DNA from 2 places in the Drancourtella sp. An57 genome. Region 1 is predicted to be linked to the other one. Evidence: riboswitches for the same ligand, from Rfam matches in the RefSeq annotation. Region 1 holds a riboswitch; the other holds the start of a gene.
The links. Region 1 has a riboswitch for FMN ahead of B5G11_RS07485 (ECF transporter S component). Riboswitches for the same ligand answer to the same signal wherever they lie in the genome.
Positions count from the first base shown of each region.

Region 2: another riboswitch for FMN. It lies ahead of B5G11_RS14015 (ECF transporter S component); the one in region 1 lies ahead of B5G11_RS07485 (ECF transporter S component).

Region 1 is NZ_NFHY01000007.1:131,872-140,600, reverse strand. Features, by position in the region: gene tyrS (tyrosine--tRNA ligase) at 1-15, opposite strand, end outside; gene B5G11_RS07495 (NUDIX domain-containing protein) at 81-1,187, opposite strand; T-box leader at 1,257-1,518, opposite strand; gene B5G11_RS07490 (creatininase family protein) at 1,581-2,375, opposite strand; gene B5G11_RS07485 (ECF transporter S component) at 2,365-2,988, opposite strand; FMN riboswitch at 3,081-3,199, opposite strand; gene B5G11_RS07480 (MurR/RpiR family transcriptional regulator) at 3,259-4,077, opposite strand; gene B5G11_RS07475 (aminopeptidase P family N-terminal domain-containing protein) at 4,232-6,019, shown strand; gene B5G11_RS07470 (zinc dependent phospholipase C family protein) at 6,112-6,996, shown strand; gene B5G11_RS07465 (MFS transporter) at 6,993-8,225, shown strand; gene B5G11_RS07460 (phosphotransferase) at 8,306-8,729, opposite strand, start outside.
Region 2 is NZ_NFHY01000020.1:633-9,361, forward strand. Features, by position in the region: gene ispD (2-C-methyl-D-erythritol 4-phosphate cytidylyltransferase) at 1-242, opposite strand, end outside; gene tsaD (tRNA (adenosine(37)-N6)-threonylcarbamoyltransferase complex transferase subunit TsaD) at 258-1,286, opposite strand; gene B5G11_RS13980 (ribonuclease Z) at 1,300-2,211, opposite strand; gene B5G11_RS13985 (hypothetical protein) at 2,315-2,539, opposite strand; gene rimI (ribosomal protein S18-alanine N-acetyltransferase) at 2,596-3,069, opposite strand; gene tsaB (tRNA (adenosine(37)-N6)-threonylcarbamoyltransferase complex dimerization subunit type 1 TsaB) at 3,056-3,775, opposite strand; gene trpS (tryptophan--tRNA ligase) at 3,789-4,874, opposite strand; gene tsaE (tRNA (adenosine(37)-N6)-threonylcarbamoyltransferase complex ATPase subunit type 1 TsaE) at 4,877-5,308, opposite strand; gene B5G11_RS14010 (YcxB family protein) at 5,321-5,869, opposite strand; gene B5G11_RS14015 (ECF transporter S component) at 6,021-6,656, opposite strand; FMN riboswitch at 6,819-6,938, opposite strand; gene B5G11_RS14020 (Tex family protein) at 7,022-8,729, opposite strand, start outside.

The sequences.
Region 1 (8,729 bases):
CTCGTAAATCTGCATCTTCCTTACCTCTTCTTTCCTTATATTATATGAACATGATCTGTGAAATTCGTCCGCTTTCGCGTCTATTTCGGCCCTGCCGGGAAATTTCCCCGGACAAAGCGCCCCTCTTTTTCCACCTGTTTCACAAAACGGTTCACTTCTTTTCTTGTCTTTAAGACAATCAGCTTGGTGCCGGATAGTTTCTTCATATATCCATAGTAATGCGCCTTGCTTCTCCGGTCAAAATTCCAGATCCGTTTTAGAAATCCCGGATCAAACTTCTCCGGACATCCCGGATTCATGCTCGGCCTTGGCTTCCCGTAATTTGTGAGCACCCGCCTGAGCACGCTCAGAATGCAAAACCACCGTTTAAAATCCAGATAAATCACGGTGTCGCACACATCCATCCGATGCTCCACTGTCCGTGGAAAATTCCCGTCCATGATCCATTCCGGCTTGCGGATCTCGCTTTGGGTGAGCCGGTCAAACTCATCGAAAGGCTTCCGCTTCCACCCGTTGTCCCATGACAGCGCATCCAGGTAGACAACCGGGAGATCCATGATCTTCCCAAGTTGCCCGGCCAGCGTAGACTTTCCACTTCCGCTGCACCCGAGAATAACGATCTTCTTTGATTCCTGTCTGTTCTTTCCCCGGCAAGCCGAGTATCGCTCTTTTCTCCGGTCTTCCTTCAAAAAAACTTCCATCTTTTCCCTGAGTCGGCAAAACCGCTGATAGATCGGAGGGGCAATCTTTCCTTCTTCTCCCATCCGGACAAACTCCGAAAGACTCACCCACCTGGCATCTGCGGTCTCTCCTTTCTGAAGACGGATTTCTTCAACAGGAACAGTTTTTCTGACAATGTAGAAATCGATAAACGCATACTCTTCCATCTGGGAATCCAGAAGATGAAGCTCGTTTTCCCTCACCCGGATCCCGGTCTCCTCAAACAGCTCCCTTACCGCTGCCGCCCTGCTTTCCTCGCCGGCCTCCAGAGCTCCGCCTGTATTCTCCCATGTTCCCGGATACTTCTCCTTATCCGGAGAACGCAGCGTCAGCAGGATCTCATTTTGGTCATTGACGACACACGCAACCACAACAATATGAAATTCTCCCTTTACCATCGGATCTTTCCTGCCCGCCTGCTTCCCAAGCGGCTGCCGGTTTTCATCAAATAAATCCCATACCTCCATGGCCTGTAACCTTTCAGAACAAAGTTTCCTGGAACAAAGTTTCCTGTTAAATAAAAATCCCCCGTCCTTAGAAAGGACGAGGGTTATGCTCGTGGTACCACCTTTTTTCCCGGAATCAATCCGGCTCAGTAAGACATCTCCTTCCTCCACTCACCATGGAATCCCGGAAATATCCCGGCACTTTAACGTGTGCCCTGACGTCACAGCCTACTTACTTTCGGTGTGAAGCTCCAAGATGTATTCACAACAAACTTTTCCTGCACCTCTCATCAACCGGTAACTTTCTGTCTGAACCTGATCTGCTGCTACTTCTTCTTTTCTCAGCCTTTTTCCTATACGCTTATGTCAAATACTAACCGATTCCCGTGCGCTTGTCAAGCCTCTTTTTCGTGTTTACGCTTTCCATTTCCGTATTTCCATAAGCCCTGGAACCAGAACTTTCGCACTCGTCTCCAGAATAATCCGGCCTTTTTCGGCCGTAGCTCCGCCCGGATCGCCTCCGATACCGATCGGTTTCCCTTCCGCTGTCTTCCAGTCTTCTGAAACCCATCCGATTGTAACATTTCCTCCGGTCTTCAGCGTCTGATTGCCTACAAACGCACTTGGTATTCCCGCCTCGGAAGTCTCCAGCTTCACCAGTGTCTCGTCGACCGCCATCACCATGGATGTCTCCATTTCTCCTCCATGAAAATCGTAATGATTGCCTTCTGATATTGTTGCCTGTACATCCGGATGTCCAAATGCTCCCGATGACAGAATAAACGGCGACATTCCAAGTTCACTCCGAAGCTCACGGCTTAAGATCTGAATCACCGGCAAATTTCCTCCGTGACATACAAGAAATGCGATCTTCCGAAAACCATGGCGGTAAAGGCTCTCACTGATATCATAGAGCAGATGATAGTACGTATCCGGCTTTAAAGTAATGGATCCGCAGAAATTCTTGTGCTCTGTGCTCAGACCAACCGGAATAACCGGAAACGCAAGAATCGGGAAGTCTGCTTCTCCGGCTTCCTCCAGCGCTTTTCCAAGGTATTCCACCATTGCTTCCGCAATGATGTCATCTGTCCCAAGCGGCGCCTGATTTCCATGCTGCTCCAGTGCTCCCACCGGAATCAGTACGATCGTCTCCTCCTTATCCACCTGTTCCATTTCCAGACGCGTCAGTTCTCTGTACTTACGAATCATACCGTTCCCTCCATCCTTTGACAACTCCCACTTCTTTCAGCCTGTCATACAGAAGATATCCCACAATATAATTCAGCAAAAGCTTGATCAGATTGAACGGGATTGTCGCCAGTATGAGAAACAGCGGAAGATTTCGAATCAGAGGATTGACTGCTCCCACGGTGCGGACCACTTCATCCAGAGAAAGGCCCATCGCCGATGCATAAAGCGGAAGTGTAATGCACGCATTCAGGACACAGGAAAACGCAATCCGGATCGGAAGATTGATCCCAAGCGAAATCACTGCCGCCTTTCTCGTCTGTCCCATCTTTTTGAACACGATCCACAGCGGGAGCACAAACAGCAGCGTCCCTAGAAGATTGGCGAATTCACCGACAAACATTGTCGTTGTCCCAACCGTGATCAGCTTGATCAGAATTTTGATGACCTCCACACAGATTCCGGACACCGGACCCAGCAGAAATGTCGCGATCACAGAAGGAACGTCGCTGAAATCCACCTTATAAAACGGCGGCATCAAAGGAATCGGAAATTCCAGTGACATCAGGATGCCGGCAACAGCCGAAAGCATAGCCGTAATGATGAAGTAGTAGGTTTTGTTTTTTGTTCTCATATAGTTTTCTCCTTTCGAATGATGTTACAAATTTCGTAAATCCTTCGAAAGAAAAAAATCCCAGCACCAGGGGCACTGAGATTCTATGTTCACTGTTTCTTCTCCCATCCAGACTGTCACTGTCGGTTTTGGAATTTCACCAAATCAGCCACATACGTGGGTCACGGACTATACCGTCGGTAGGGAATTACACCCTGCCCCGAAGAATTTATTCATTTGCAGTATTATCGTAGCACACTTATATCCATTGTGCAATACATCTGATGCAATTTATGGATTTGTAAGTGCGCGGGCCGTATCCTGCAAAAACGCATCGATCCGCTCCTGATCCTGTTCGAGGCAGCAGGCATACAGCAGGTCCATCATAACCAGAATCGGAAACTGAGGAGAAATCGCATCTCCATACTCCAGATTGTCCAGTGCCGGGACGAGAATCACCTCGTCACAATACTCCATAAAATCCGGGTTGTTCCGCGCTGTCACAAGGACGCATCCGGCCCCCCTCCGCTTCGCCTCCTGAAGCATATACTGAACCTCTTCCGTCTGCCCTTTCATGCTGAATCCGATGACCAGAGAGGTTTCATTTTGAAAGACCGCCCGCATCCGGATCATGTCCCGGTCCACGAGAGAATTGATATTCAGCCCGATCCGCATAAACCGAAGCTCGGTCTCTCTGGCGGCAATCCCGGAGCTTCCAACGCCGCAGACAAAAATTCTCTCCGCCTGAAACAGCATCCCGGCAATCTTTTTGAATTTCTTTTCATCAGCCAGATTATACGCCTTATTCAAAAGCTCCTGATAAGTATCCAGCACCCGTCTTGTATTATCTGCAAAGGGTCTGCTTTTCTTCTCCCGAAATGTATCCTCGTACTGATAGATAAACTCCCTGTATCCCCGGAATCCGCATTTTTTTGCAAACCGGGAGAGAGATGCCTCGGAAACATAAAGCCGTTCAGAAACCGCCTTTGCGGAAAAATCCCGCTTCTTTTTATTCTGGATAAAGAAATCCGCGATGGTCCGCTCCAAAGCTGTAAAATTCTCATAGTTGTACTCAATCACCGGTATGATCGACCTTGCGTAGTGCTCCATGTTCTTTTCCTTTCTTCTGTCTGTATTTTACATAACACTACCGAGAGTATAACACAGGTTTCACAAAAATAATACTAACTCTCCCATAGTTTTTGTGTTATAATGAGATTGTTTGATAATGGCATGTTTGCCGGAAAAATAGGAGGTTTTTATTATGAACGTACCTGAAAGAATCGCAAAATTGCGTACTCTTATGGAAGAAAAGGGAATTGACATCTATGTTGTTCCGACAGCTGACTTCCATCAGAGCGAGTATGTTGGAGAACATTTTAAAGCGAGAAAATTTATTACCGGATTCTCCGGATCTGCAGGAACCGCTGTCATCACAAAAACAGGCGCTTACCTCTGGACAGACGGAAGATATTTCATCCAGGCTGCAAAGCAGCTCGAGGGCTCTACAGTTGAACTGATGAAAATGGGCGAGCCGGGTGTCCCGACTATCCATGAGTTCCTTGCCGATACATTACCGGAAAACGGCACACTCGGATTTGACGGACGTGTAGTTTCCATGGGGGAAGGACAGGATTACGAGTCCATCGCTACCGAGAAACACGGAAAAATCGTTTACGAATATGACCTCATCGACCAGATCTGGGAAGACCGCCCGGCCCTTTCCGAGGAACCGGTCTTCGCACTGAATCTGAAATATACAGGTGAGACAGTTGCATCCAAGCTGTCCCGTATCCGTGAAGACATGAAAAATGCCGGAGCAACTGCTCATGTCCTCACAACACTGGATGATATCTGCTGGACACTCAACATCCGCGGAAATGACATCGAGTTCTTCCCGCTTGTGCTGTCCTACGCAGTGATCACCATGGATAAAGTAGACCTCTACATCAACGAGGCAAAATTAAGCAGCGAAATCAAGGCGGATCTGGAAAAAGACGGTGTTGTCTTCCATCCGTACAATGACATTTACGAAGACATCAAGAAAATCGGAACTGACGAAGTGCTTCTGATCGACCCGGCAAGACTGAACTACGCACTTTACAACAACATCCCGGAAGGTGTTGCAAAAGTCGAAGAGCGTAACCCGGAGATCCTCTTCAAGGCAATCAAAAACGAAGTAGAGATCGAAAACATCCGTCAGGCTCAGATCAAGGACAGCGTCGCACATGTGAAATTCATGAAATGGCTCAAGGAAAATGTGGGCAAGATGACGATCACAGAGATGAGCGCATCTGACAAACTGGACGAGTTCCGTGCAGAGCAGGGCAACTTCATCCGCCCAAGCTTCGAGCCTATCAGCTCCTATGGTGAGCACGGTGCCATCGTACACTACACATCCTCACCGGAGACAGACGTTGAGCTCAAAGAAGGCGGACTGTTCCTGACTGATACCGGTGCCGGATTCTACGAAGGTTCCACAGACGTTACACGTACCTACGCCCTCGGAGAGATCCCGCAGATCATGAAAGATCACTTTACACTGGTTGCAATCAGCAATCTCTCCCTTGCAAACGCACGCTTCTTAAAAGGCTGCACCGGAATGACTCTGGACATGCTTGCAAGAAAGCCGTTCTGGGACAGAAACTTAAACTTCAACCATGGAACAGGACACGGCGTTGGATACCTTCTGAACATTCACGAAGGCCCGGCAGGATTCAGATGGCAGTTCCGCGCAGGCGAGATTCAGCCGTTTGAGAAAGGTATGATCATCACAGACGAACCTGGTATCTACATCGAAGGAAGCCACGGTATCCGTCTGGAGAACGAGCTTCTCACATGCGAAGGTGAGAAAAACGAATACGGACAGTTCATGTACTTTGAACCGATCACTTACATCCCGATGGACCTTGACGCCATCAATCCGGAAATCATGACAGCAGAAGAAAAGAAAATGCTCAATGATTACCACAAGACTGTTTATGAGAAAATTTCTCCATACCTTGACAATGAGGAGAAAGAATGGCTCAGAACATACACAAGAGAGATCTAAACCGAAAACTGATTTCAGATGCAGCGATACGGCTCCGGTGCCTTCAGGTGCCGGAGCCGTATCTGTTACTACCATGAACAGGAGATGATATTATGCCATCCATCTATGCACACTACACCTTCGGAGAAATGATGAAAAAAGCATTTCCGGCCGATATCCGCAAGCTGATTTCCCTCCATGAGGATCTGTTTGAAATCGGACTGCACGGCCCGGATCTGTTCTTTTATTACCATGCACTTCTCAAAAACCGTGTCAACCGGACCGGCTACCACATGCACGATGTAAGCGCTGCACCATTCTTCCGGCGCTCCAGAGATGTGATTTTATCCGCAGCCTCCATATCCGAGAAACATGCCCGGTTAGCCTACATTCTTGGCTTTCTCTGTCACTTCACACTGGACAGCGTCTGCCACAGCTATATTGAGAAAAAACTCACGGAGGATCCGGTTACCCACTCCGATATTGAAACCGAGTTTGACCGCTATCTTCTGTTGAAACAGAATAAACGCCCGCTTCACGCAAAGGTGACTTCACACCTCCACGCTTCAACGGCAGGAGCAAAAGCAATCCAGGCGTTTTTCCCGACACTGAGCGTCCGGCAGGTAGAGTCCTCCATTTCTTCCATGATCTGGTACAATGACCTGTTTACAACCTCTGACCGGCTCACACGCAGTCTCGTAACATTCTTTATGCACGCCACCTTTACCTACAAAAGCCTCGGCGGACTGCTGATGAAGGAAAAAGCCAATCCGCACTGCGCGGACAGCAACCTCAGGCTTCACAAACTGATGGAGGCATGCGTGCCGCTTGGCCTCTCACTTACGAAAAATTATGTTGCATTTTTCAATCACGGAGAACCGCTCTCGCCTTATTTCCGCCATACTTTCGGACCAAAACCAGGCTGGGAACATATCCCGGTCTTATCCTTAAAAGAAGAGCGCCGTTACAAACCTGACACGGAGGAACTTTCACAATGAAATGGAAGACAACATCACTGGAAAAGAAATGGATTTTTTACGACGTAGGAAACTCAGCTTTTACTCTCCTGGTTTCCACCATTATGCCGATTTATTTTAACTACCTTGCATCGAGCGCCAACGTCTCGGAAGTCGATTACCTCGCTTTCTGGGGATATGCCACTTCGGCTGCAACGATTATCACCGCCATCCTCGGACCGGTTCTCGGAACAGTCTCGGATTTCAGAGGATGGAAAAAGCGGCTTTTTCTCTTCTCTCTTCTGATAGGGGCCTGCGGCTGCGTGGTGCTTGGGTTCTTAAGCTCCTGGATCTGGTTTCTGCTGATTTTTGTACTTGCAAAGGCAGCGTACTCTCTGAGCCTGATCTTTTATGATTCCATGCTCACCGACGTCACTACCGAAGAGCGGATGGACGAAGTCTCCTCCCGCGGCTACGCCTGGGGATATATCGGAAGCTGTGTTCCATTTTTAATCAGCCTGGCTCTGGTTCTCTTTTACGAAACACTGGGAATCTCGATGAACCTGGCCATGAGCATTGCATTTCTGCTCATCGCTGTCTGGTGGGTCTGCTTTGCGGTACCGCTTCTTCGAAGCTATAAACAGCTTCACTGTATCGAAAATCACGATCACGCGGTCTCCTCCGGACTTCGCCGGCTCGGCCATGTGTTTGGAGAATTGAAGAAAAACAAGAAGATTCTCTTCTTCCTGATTGCCTTTTTCTTCTACATCGACGGCGTGTACACCATCATTGACATGGCAACCGCCTACGGAACAGCTCTGGGTCTGGATACGACCGGACTGCTTCTGGCACTTCTGGTAACGCAGATCGTTGCCTTCCCGGCCGCACTGATTTTCGGGCGCTTGAGTGGAAAATACAAAAACGCAAGCCTGATCAATATCTGTATCGCAGCATATTTTCTGATCGCCCTTTACGGCATCACTTTAAAAGAACAGTATCAGTTCTGGATTCTGGCTGTCTGTGTCGGAATCTTCCAGGGCGCGATCCAGTCCCTCTCCCGGTCCTATTTTGCCCGGATCATTCCGGCTGAACGCTCCGGAGAATACTTTGGCATCTACGATATCTGCGGAAAGGGTGCATCCTTCCTCGGAACCACTCTGGTCTCCGCAATGAGCCAGCTCACAGGAAACATGAATCTTGGCGTCGGTTCTCTCGCCGTCATGTTCCTGATCGGATTTTTCTTCTTTCTTCGTACCGAAAAATTATCCTAAAACAAAAAAGGATCTCTTCCGGCACGCCTCATTTAAAGGCTGTCCAGAAAAGATCCTTTTTCTTTTCTGTATGCTATTGTTTATGCGTATTTCCGAACGATCTCCTGCATTTTATCAAAGCACTGCTCCATCTCGTCCACCAGACGGAACTGTGTCCGCGCACGCACCAGATTGTGCTCCGGATACTCTGTCTTAAAGTAGGTATCTCCTTGAAGGTAGTCTGTCAGGAAACGGATACCGCACTCCAGTGTCATCAGTCTGGCCCCCCACGGAAGGCTTTCGATCTCTTCCTTTGTAAGCACATCCTTTGTCTCCTCCAGATATCCTTTTACATAAAGCTCGTACAGAGAAATATCAAAATGGACCAGATCCAGGTTTTTCTCATCCTCTGCCGCTGTCGCCGCGCCGAACCGAATGGAATCACCAAAATCATTCGCTGCAAGGCCCGGCATGATCGTATCCAGATCGATAATGCACAGCCCTTTTCCAGTCCTGGAATCAAAA
Region 2 (8,729 bases), on a different contig from region 1:
TCTGTAATCTGTGTCACTTTCTGAAATCCATAAAAGTCTACAATTGATTCTCTTACCTGGTCTTTTTCTTCTTTTCCTGATACAAGTATGATCTGATCGATCACTTCTGATTCTTCAAACGCCTTCAATGTATAATAAAGTACCGGTTTCCCGCACAAATCCATATACTGCTTTTGAATGGTTCCGCCCATTCTCTTTCCCTGTCCTGCCGCAAGCACGACCGCAATCCCTTTTGCTTTCATGGCTCCTCCTGCTTTCTAACGCTCTCCCAGTTTCAGATTCGGCACTGCGTTGAGATCCCATCCGCTTCGGATTCCGTTTTTATAATCATAGTATCCCGCTGCTCCGATCATAGCCGCATTATCCGTGCAGAGAATCGGAGAAGGATGGTAAAATTCGATTCCTCTTTCCTGACATGCCTGCCCCATAGCTGCGCGCAGAGCAGAATTGGATGCGACACCGCCTGCAATCGCCAGTTTCTTCAATCCATAGTTTTCGACTCCGATCATGGCATGGTCTACCAGCACATCGGTCACCGCTTTCTGGAAGGATGCCGCAATATCTGCCCGGTTATATTCAATCTGTTTCATTTTACACCCATTGATATAATTAAGCACTGCAGATTTTACTCCGCTGAAACTGAAGTCGTATACCGAGTCTCCGACATGCGCTCTTGGAAATTCAATAGCATTCGGATCTCCCTCTTTTGCCAGCTTGTCGATTTTCGGGCCTCCCGGATAGCCAAGATCAATGGCACGGGCTACTTTGTCAAACGCTTCCCCTGCCGCATCATCCTTCGTTTTTCCGAGAATTTTATATTTTCCATAGTCTTCCACACATACAAGATGTGTATGCCCTCCGGATACCACCAGACACAGAAACGGTGGTTCCAATTCTTTATTCTCAATATAGTTTGCTGAGATATGCCCTTCAATATGGTGCACTCCGATCAGAGGAAGGTTTCTGGCGTAGGCAATCGCCTTCGCTTCAGCCACTCCCACAAGCAGTGCTCCGACAAGTCCCGGTCCGTATGTCACCGCTACCGCGTCAATATCATTCAGGGTACACTTTGCTTCAGAAAGTGCCTCTTCGATTACCTGGTTAATTTTCTCTATATGTTTTCTGGAAGCAATTTCCGGCACAACTCCTCCATACAGCTTGTGCAGATCAATCTGAGAGGAAATAATATTAGAAAGCACTTCTCTCCCATTTCGCACAACTGCCGCTGCCGTTTCATCACAGGAGCTTTCTATTGCAAGTATTGTAATATCTTTTTCTTCGCTCATCTTCCTACCTCCATTACGATTCCGGGAAATCCAGATCTACGCTCATCCGGTCTTTTCCCGCCTTTGCGTAAGGAAAAATCTTCCGTACTTCGTCCATGTATTCTTCCGGTCTTGTCAACGACGGGCTGTAATGTGTCAGCCACATCTCCTTTACCTCTGCCTCCCTGGCGAGTTTCGCCGCCTCGTAAAAGGTCATATGCTTATATTCCACTGCCTTTTTCGCCTTCTCCGGCTCACCGTACATTCCCTCACAGATAAATAAATCCGAACCTTCGGCATTCTCACGGATCGATTTTGTCGGCCGTGTATCGGTACAATATGTAAGTTTGATCCCTTTCCTCGGTGGTCCAAGCACCATGTCCGGTGTGTAAATCCGGTCTCCGTCTTCGATGGTCTCCCCTTTTTGGAGAAAACGCCAGAATTTTTGAGGAATCTCGTGACTCGCGGCACGTTCTACATCAAATCTGCCGGCCCGGTCAATCTCGATCGTATATCCGTAACAGGTCACGTTATGGTTTACCCGGAAAGCGCGGATCCGATATCCTTCCATCTCAAACGTCTGCTGCGCCTCTGTGATTTCCATAAAACGCAGCTCAAAAGGTAGTTCCGGTGCAATAATGCGCAGTGCATTCACTACCCGTTCCAGCCCTTTCGGCCCGATCAAGGTGAGGGGCTCCTGCCTGTCCGCATTCCCCATGGTAAGCAGAAGTCCGGGAAGCCCGCTGATGTGATCTCCATGAAAATGAGTAAAGCAGATCACATCAATCGGCTTAAAACTCCATCCTTTTTCTTTGATCGCTATCTGTGTTCCCTCTCCGCAGTCGATCAGAATACTGCTTCCATTATAGCGCATCATCAGTGACGTCAGCCAGCGATATGGGAGCGGCATCATGCCGCCGGTTCCCAACAAACAAACATCCAGCATTTTTTCTCTCCTAACTGTCCTAGCATTGACTTTTCTTCCACAAAAAGAGCAAGTCTTTTATTCTCAGTAAAGAACAGCTGCATACCGGGAGGGGACTGTCTGGTCAGACTTCATTTTCCTTCTCCACCGGAATCACAAACTGCGAAACCATCCTGTCATAGCATTCCTCGCAAAGATCAAAACGGTGCACCTCGTTGTCCTTATTAGAAAAATATCCCCATCTTTTTTCTACAGAAATAAGCCCTTCCCGTATTACGCCATCCTTTATCTTGATTTCTTTTCCACACCCGTTGCAGAAAATCGTTTCTGTTTCTCTTCTTTCTTTCATCGTATAGCGGCGCATACAAATCCCTCCACTTTCGTTTCGCTTTTGTTACGCCTTTATTATAGTCTGTCCCGTTCTTCCTGTACACCGGAAACGGTTTCCAGACTTCTTGTCATCAGAACCGCATCCTCTTTCGGATTATCGTAAAATCCTTTTCGGATTCCGACATCCCGGAACCCCTTCTTTTGATAGAGGGCGCGTGCTGCCATATTACTTTTCCGGACTTCAAGATGCCATACGGCAGTTCCTTTCAATGCACCTTCTGAAATTACGGTATCAAGAAGAAAGCCTCCTGTTCCTCTTTCCCTGAATCCGGCGTCAACGGCAATCCGAACAACTTCACTTTCATCAAGCACTGTATAAATCACAATGTACCCGACAATTGTTTTCCTATCCTCTGCCACGTAGATTTCCGCCGTTTTCTGGCACATCGTCTCCCGGACTGCATCTTCACTCCACGCATCAGAAAAAACAGCCCGTTCTATCTCTGCAATCCGGGCTGCATCTTCTTCATTGGCCTTACGGGCAATCATGTTGTTGTTCCTTTTCTCGTTCCAGTCTCTCCCTCTCCGCCTGGGACATCCTGAGATAGTCCGGTTTGTGATCCCGCGCATGCTCTGTCTTTCCCTCTTTCGCATAAACCAGTCCAAGCGCGCCGACTGCCGCCGCACTCTGCCTGCACATATGAGGCGGTGCAAAAACATACGGCACTTTTACTGTCTCCTCAATTTTCTCCCGGTATACAGGCACTCCGTCCCCGAGAAATACAACGCGTTCTCCAAGCTCATTGAGCATTCCGGCAAGGACGGTAATGTCCTCCGCCAACTGCTCTTTTACTGTTTCAAACTTCTCTTCAAACCGGTAGATTCCTGTGTACACCTGATTTCTTCTTGCATCCATGATCGGACAGATCAGCCCGCTGCATCCGAACATTCGGTATGCCATGGCATCGACCGTCGGCACATGGATGAGCGGCTTATCAAGTGCAAGTCCCAGTCCTTTCGCAGTCGCAGAACCGATCCGAAGTCCGGTAAAAGACCCCGGCCCTCCTGCAACAGCAATCGCATCCACCGACCCGAGAGAAAGTCCGGTCATCCGGACCGCCTCATCAAGCATCGGCAGCAATGTCTGGGAGTGTGTCTTTTTATAATTCATCGTATATTCAAACAGGATCTGTTCGTCTTCCACAACAGCCACGCTTGCTGTCAGGCCCGAACTGTCCAGTGCCAGTATCCGCATAATAACGCCCCTTCTATTTCTGGAATCGCTCTGCCTGCTCTCTGATCAGCTCGGCATCATCGAAATAATTGATCTTCATGGCAGCCTTCACTTCAGAGAGTGTCTTTGCCGCTACTTCTTCCGCTTTCTCGCTTCCCTTTTTCAGGATCTCGTAGATTGCCGGAATGTCTTTTTCGTATTCTTTTCTCCGTTTTCTAATCGGCTCCAGTTCCTCCTGGATCACTTCATTGAGGAAGCGTTTTACCTTCACATCGCCAAGGCCACCGCGTGTATAGTGGGCTTTGAGTTCATCCAGATTTGCATATTCCGGAAGGAATTCTTCAAAATGACGATCTTTACAGAATGCATCCAGATAGATAAATACCGGATTTCCTTCCACTTTTCCAGGGTCAGAAACCTTCAGGTGGTTCGGATCGGTAAACATATTCATAATCTTCTTTTTCACATCGTCCGCACTGTCGGAAAGATAAATACAGTTATGCAAAGACTTGCTCATCTTTGCCTTTCCGTCTGTACCCGGAAGTCTCAGACATGCCTGATTGGATGGGAGCAGAACTTCCGGCTCTACCAGCGTCTCTCCGTAAACGGAATTAAACTTCCGCACGATCTCCTTTGTCTGCTCCAGCATTGGCAGCTGGTCTTCACCGACCGGAACGGTCGTTGCCTTAAATGCGGTGATATCCGCTGCCTGGCTGATCGGATAGGTGAAAAATCCGACCGGAATGCTCGCCTCAAAGTTTCTCATCTGAATTTCGGATTTTACCGTTGGATTTCTCTGGAGCCTTGATACGGTTACCAGATTCATATAATAAAAGGAAAGCTCACAAAGCTCCGGAATCTGTGACTGAATCAGAAGCGTTGCTTTTTCCGGATCCAGTCCGCAGGAAAGGTAATCAAGCGCAACCTCAATAATATTCTGGCGCACCTTCTCCGGATTGTCCGCATTGTCTGTCAGAGCCTGAGCATCCGCAATCATGATAAACACTTCATCATATTTTCCCGAATTCTGAAGCTCTACTCTCCCTTTCAGAGAACCGACGTAATGTCCGACATGAAGCTTTCCAGTCGGTCTGTCCCCTGTTAATATAATCTTTGACATTATTATCCCTCCAGTTTATTGATAGAAATTTTTCTGTAATCAAATCCTTTTTCCAGATCTTTTTCAATCACGATCCGGATTCTTGTTTCCGGTAGAATCTCCTCAATCAGATTCGCCCACTCAATCAGACATACGCCTTCACCGTGAATGTAATCTTCATATCCGATTTCATCCATCTCTTCCACGTCTCCAATCCGGTACACGTCAAAATGATAGAACGGAAGACGCCCGTCTTCGTATTCCTGCACGATCGTAAAGGTCGGACTTACAACATCCTCACGTACTCCAAGTCCGTACGCAAGCCCTTTTGTAAAAATCGTCTTGCCGACGCCAAGATCCCCTTCCAGAGTAAAGACATCTCCGCTTTGGGCCGATTCGCCGATTTCTTTTCCGAGCTCAAACGTCTCCTGCTCTGAATATGTCTCTCTTACCATAGTGTCTCCTCCCTATTTTTTCTTTTTCTTCTTTCTTGAAAACAGAAACGGAAGGATCTTACCGGAATTATCCTCAATCAGCTCCTCCGGGAACAATGTCCGCAATGTCTTCTTCAGAGGATCCATCTGCGGTCCGATATCACTGTTCGGGAAAATAAATGCCGCATACGGTGTCTGATAAATCGCCACCAGATTCGGTGTCATCATAACGCGGTACATATCTTTCCACGGAGTGATTTTATTTTTTCCGGCACGCTCTACTCTGAGCCCGTCTTTTTCCAGCGTATAGCGGATCGGCGTGCTGTAGATTTTACTTTTCTTTAACTGACTGGCTGCACTGAACTTTAAGATCGATGGTACAACAAACAAAAGAGTTGCAAAAATAAACACAAGCCCCAGCCCCCATGAAACCCTGCCCATCGCAAAACTTATAATCGCACCGATCCAGCAGGCAACTCCCACTACGAGGTATAAAATTCCCTTGATCCCGTGATATGTATGAAACATAAGAAATTCAAAAAGTGCTTCCTGTGTCATTTTCACTTCAAAACTTGGTTTCATCTGTATTCCTCCATATTTCCGAATATTGAAATTATAACGCATCCTGTCCGCGGTTACAACAGCAAGTTTGCGAAGAATCTCCTGATTTTTCCAGGATCAGAAAAACCTCTGCGCACAGCAGAGGTTTCGGTTTAGTAATTTTCTGTCATTTTTACTCATTTACTCTATGGAGGACCGGACTGACTTTCTTATAGATCAAAAGCAGAATTGCCGATACCAAAATACCCTTGATCAGATTAAATGGTGCCACTGCAAGGATCACAAAAGTTGCAACTCCGTCAATTGCCGGATTCAATGCATGCCCCATCTGAACAATCGTATCAAGCGGCATTCCAAATGCTGCAGCATAGGTCGGAAGCAGGATATAAGCATTGAGCACGCATCCGATCAGCGCCATAAATACAGTACCTGCGGCAAGTCCGATCATCGCTCCCTTTTTCGTATGCATTTTCTGGTAAATCAGCCCGGCCGGCACACAGAGGCTGCATCCGATCAGGAAGTTTGCGATCTCTCCCACACCGCCTGTTTCAGTCCCATTAATCACGAAATTCAGAAGAATCTTGATACATTCTGTCATAACTCCCGCCACAGGACCCATCGCAAATGTTCCAAGAAGGACCGGAATTTCACTGATATCCAGTTTGTAAAAGCTCGGTACAAAAGGAAGCGGAAATTCAAAAAGCATCAGGACGGTAGCTACCGCTGCAAGCATGCCGACCTGGGCCATCGATCTGACTTTCGTACTGCTTCTTCTTCTTATTTGTGTGTTTTTCTGCGTGTTTTCCATGTTTCTTCTCTCCTTTTTTTGAATAATAGACTCAATTCAGAAAAGAAACTCTTCCTGCCATAAAGTTTCCCTTATGGAAATGGGAATGTACAAAAAAATCCCCGGAACCATATGTTCCGGGGTTTGATGCTCTGCTTCAGATACAAATATCTGACGCTTCGTACATTTCTTCTCTCATCCAGACTGTACTGTCGGTTCCGGAATTGCACCGGATCAGCTGCCAATGGCAGGTCGCGGACTTTCACCGCCGGTTGGGACTTTCACCCGACCCCGAAGAATTTTTTCCTGTTAACATTTAGTATAGAACAGTCTTTTGGAAAATTCAATACCTTTTTGTCTTTTACATTCAGGGTAAGCAGCATTCTTTACCGGATTCCTTTCATAGTAAGCTGAATCCGTTTTTTCTTGAGGTCCACACTCAGTACTTTAACATCCACGATATCACCCACACTGACCGCTTCCAACGGATGTTTGATAAACTTTTTGTCGGTGATTTCGGAAATATGTACCAGACCATCCTGATGAACGCCGATATCCACAAACACCCCGAAGTCAATGACATTGCGAACCGTTCCTTTCAGAACCATCCCTTCTTTTAAGTCTTTCATTTCCAGAACGTCGGTCCTGAGAATCGGTTTCGGCATCTCTTCTCTTGGATCTCTGGCCGGCTTTTCCAGCTCTTTTACAATATCATGCAGAGTGATCTCACCGATTCCAAGCTCTTCTGCCAGTTTCCGGTAGTCGCGGATGGTGGCCGGAAGGGCTGCAAGATTTCCTGCTTTTAAATCCTCTGTTGTGAATCCCTGCTTTTTCAGAAGTTTTTCTGCCGCTTCGTAGGATTCCGGATGGACGCTTGTCCTGTCAAACGGATTATCCCCGCCTTCGATCCGCATAAATCCCGCACACTGCTCATATGCCTTCGGTCCAAGTTTCGGCACCTTTAAAAGCTGCTTTCTGTTTGTAAATCTTCCGTTTTCTTCTCTGTAAGCCACAATATTTTTTGCGATTGTGTTTGAGATACCGGAAATATAGGATAAAAGCGGAGCAGATGCCGTATTCAAATCTACACCGACCTTGTTGACACAGTCTTCCACCACGCCATTCAGCGCTTCCGTCAGCTTTTTCTGGTTCATATCATGCTGGTACTGGCCGACCCCGATGGATTTTGGATCAATCTTTACAAGTTCTGCAAGCGGATCCTGAAGCCTTCTTGCAATTGACGCGGCACTTCTCTGTCCCACATCAAAATTCGGAAATTCTTCCGATGCCAGCTTGCTTGCGGAGTACACTGATGCTCCCGCCTCATTTACAATCACATACTGTACGTGCTCTTCCGGGATTTCTTTTAACAGTTCCACAATAAACTGTTCCGATTCTCTGGATGCTGTTCCGTTTCCAAGAGAAATCAGGCTGATATGATACTTCGGAATAATCTTTTTGAGCAGGTCCTTGGATGCCTTGATTTTGGCAGGGGTAGTCGGCGCTGTCGGATAAATCACTGTCGTTCCGATCACTTTTCCGGTCGGATCCACAACCGCAAGTTTACATCCGGTCCGGAATGCCGGATCCCAGCCAAGCACAACCCGTCCTGTAATCGGAGGCTGCATAAGAAGCTGTGTCAGATTTTTCCCGAACACAGCAATGGCCCCGTCCTCCGCCTTTTCCGTAAGTTCATTGCGGATTTCCCTCTCAATGGCCGGCGCAATCAGACGACTGTAGCTGTCCTTGACCGCCTCTTTTAATACAGGTTCTGTATATGGATTATCCCCATGAATAATCTGTTTTTCCAGATAGCGGAGGATTTCTTCTTCCGGCGCTTCCATTCTGACCGTCAGAATTTTTTCTTTTTCTCCCCGGTTCAGAGCCAGAATTCTATGACCGGCAATCCTGGATGCTGCTTCCTCAAACTCATAGTACATCTCATAGACCGATTCCTGCTTTTCATCCTTTGCCTCTGAAACAATCTTTCCTTTCTGGAACGTCATCTTCCGGATTCTCGTCCGGTATTTTGCCTCATCGGAGATCATCTCAGCCAGAATGTCCTGTGCGCCGGCAAGTGCCTCTTCAGGGGAG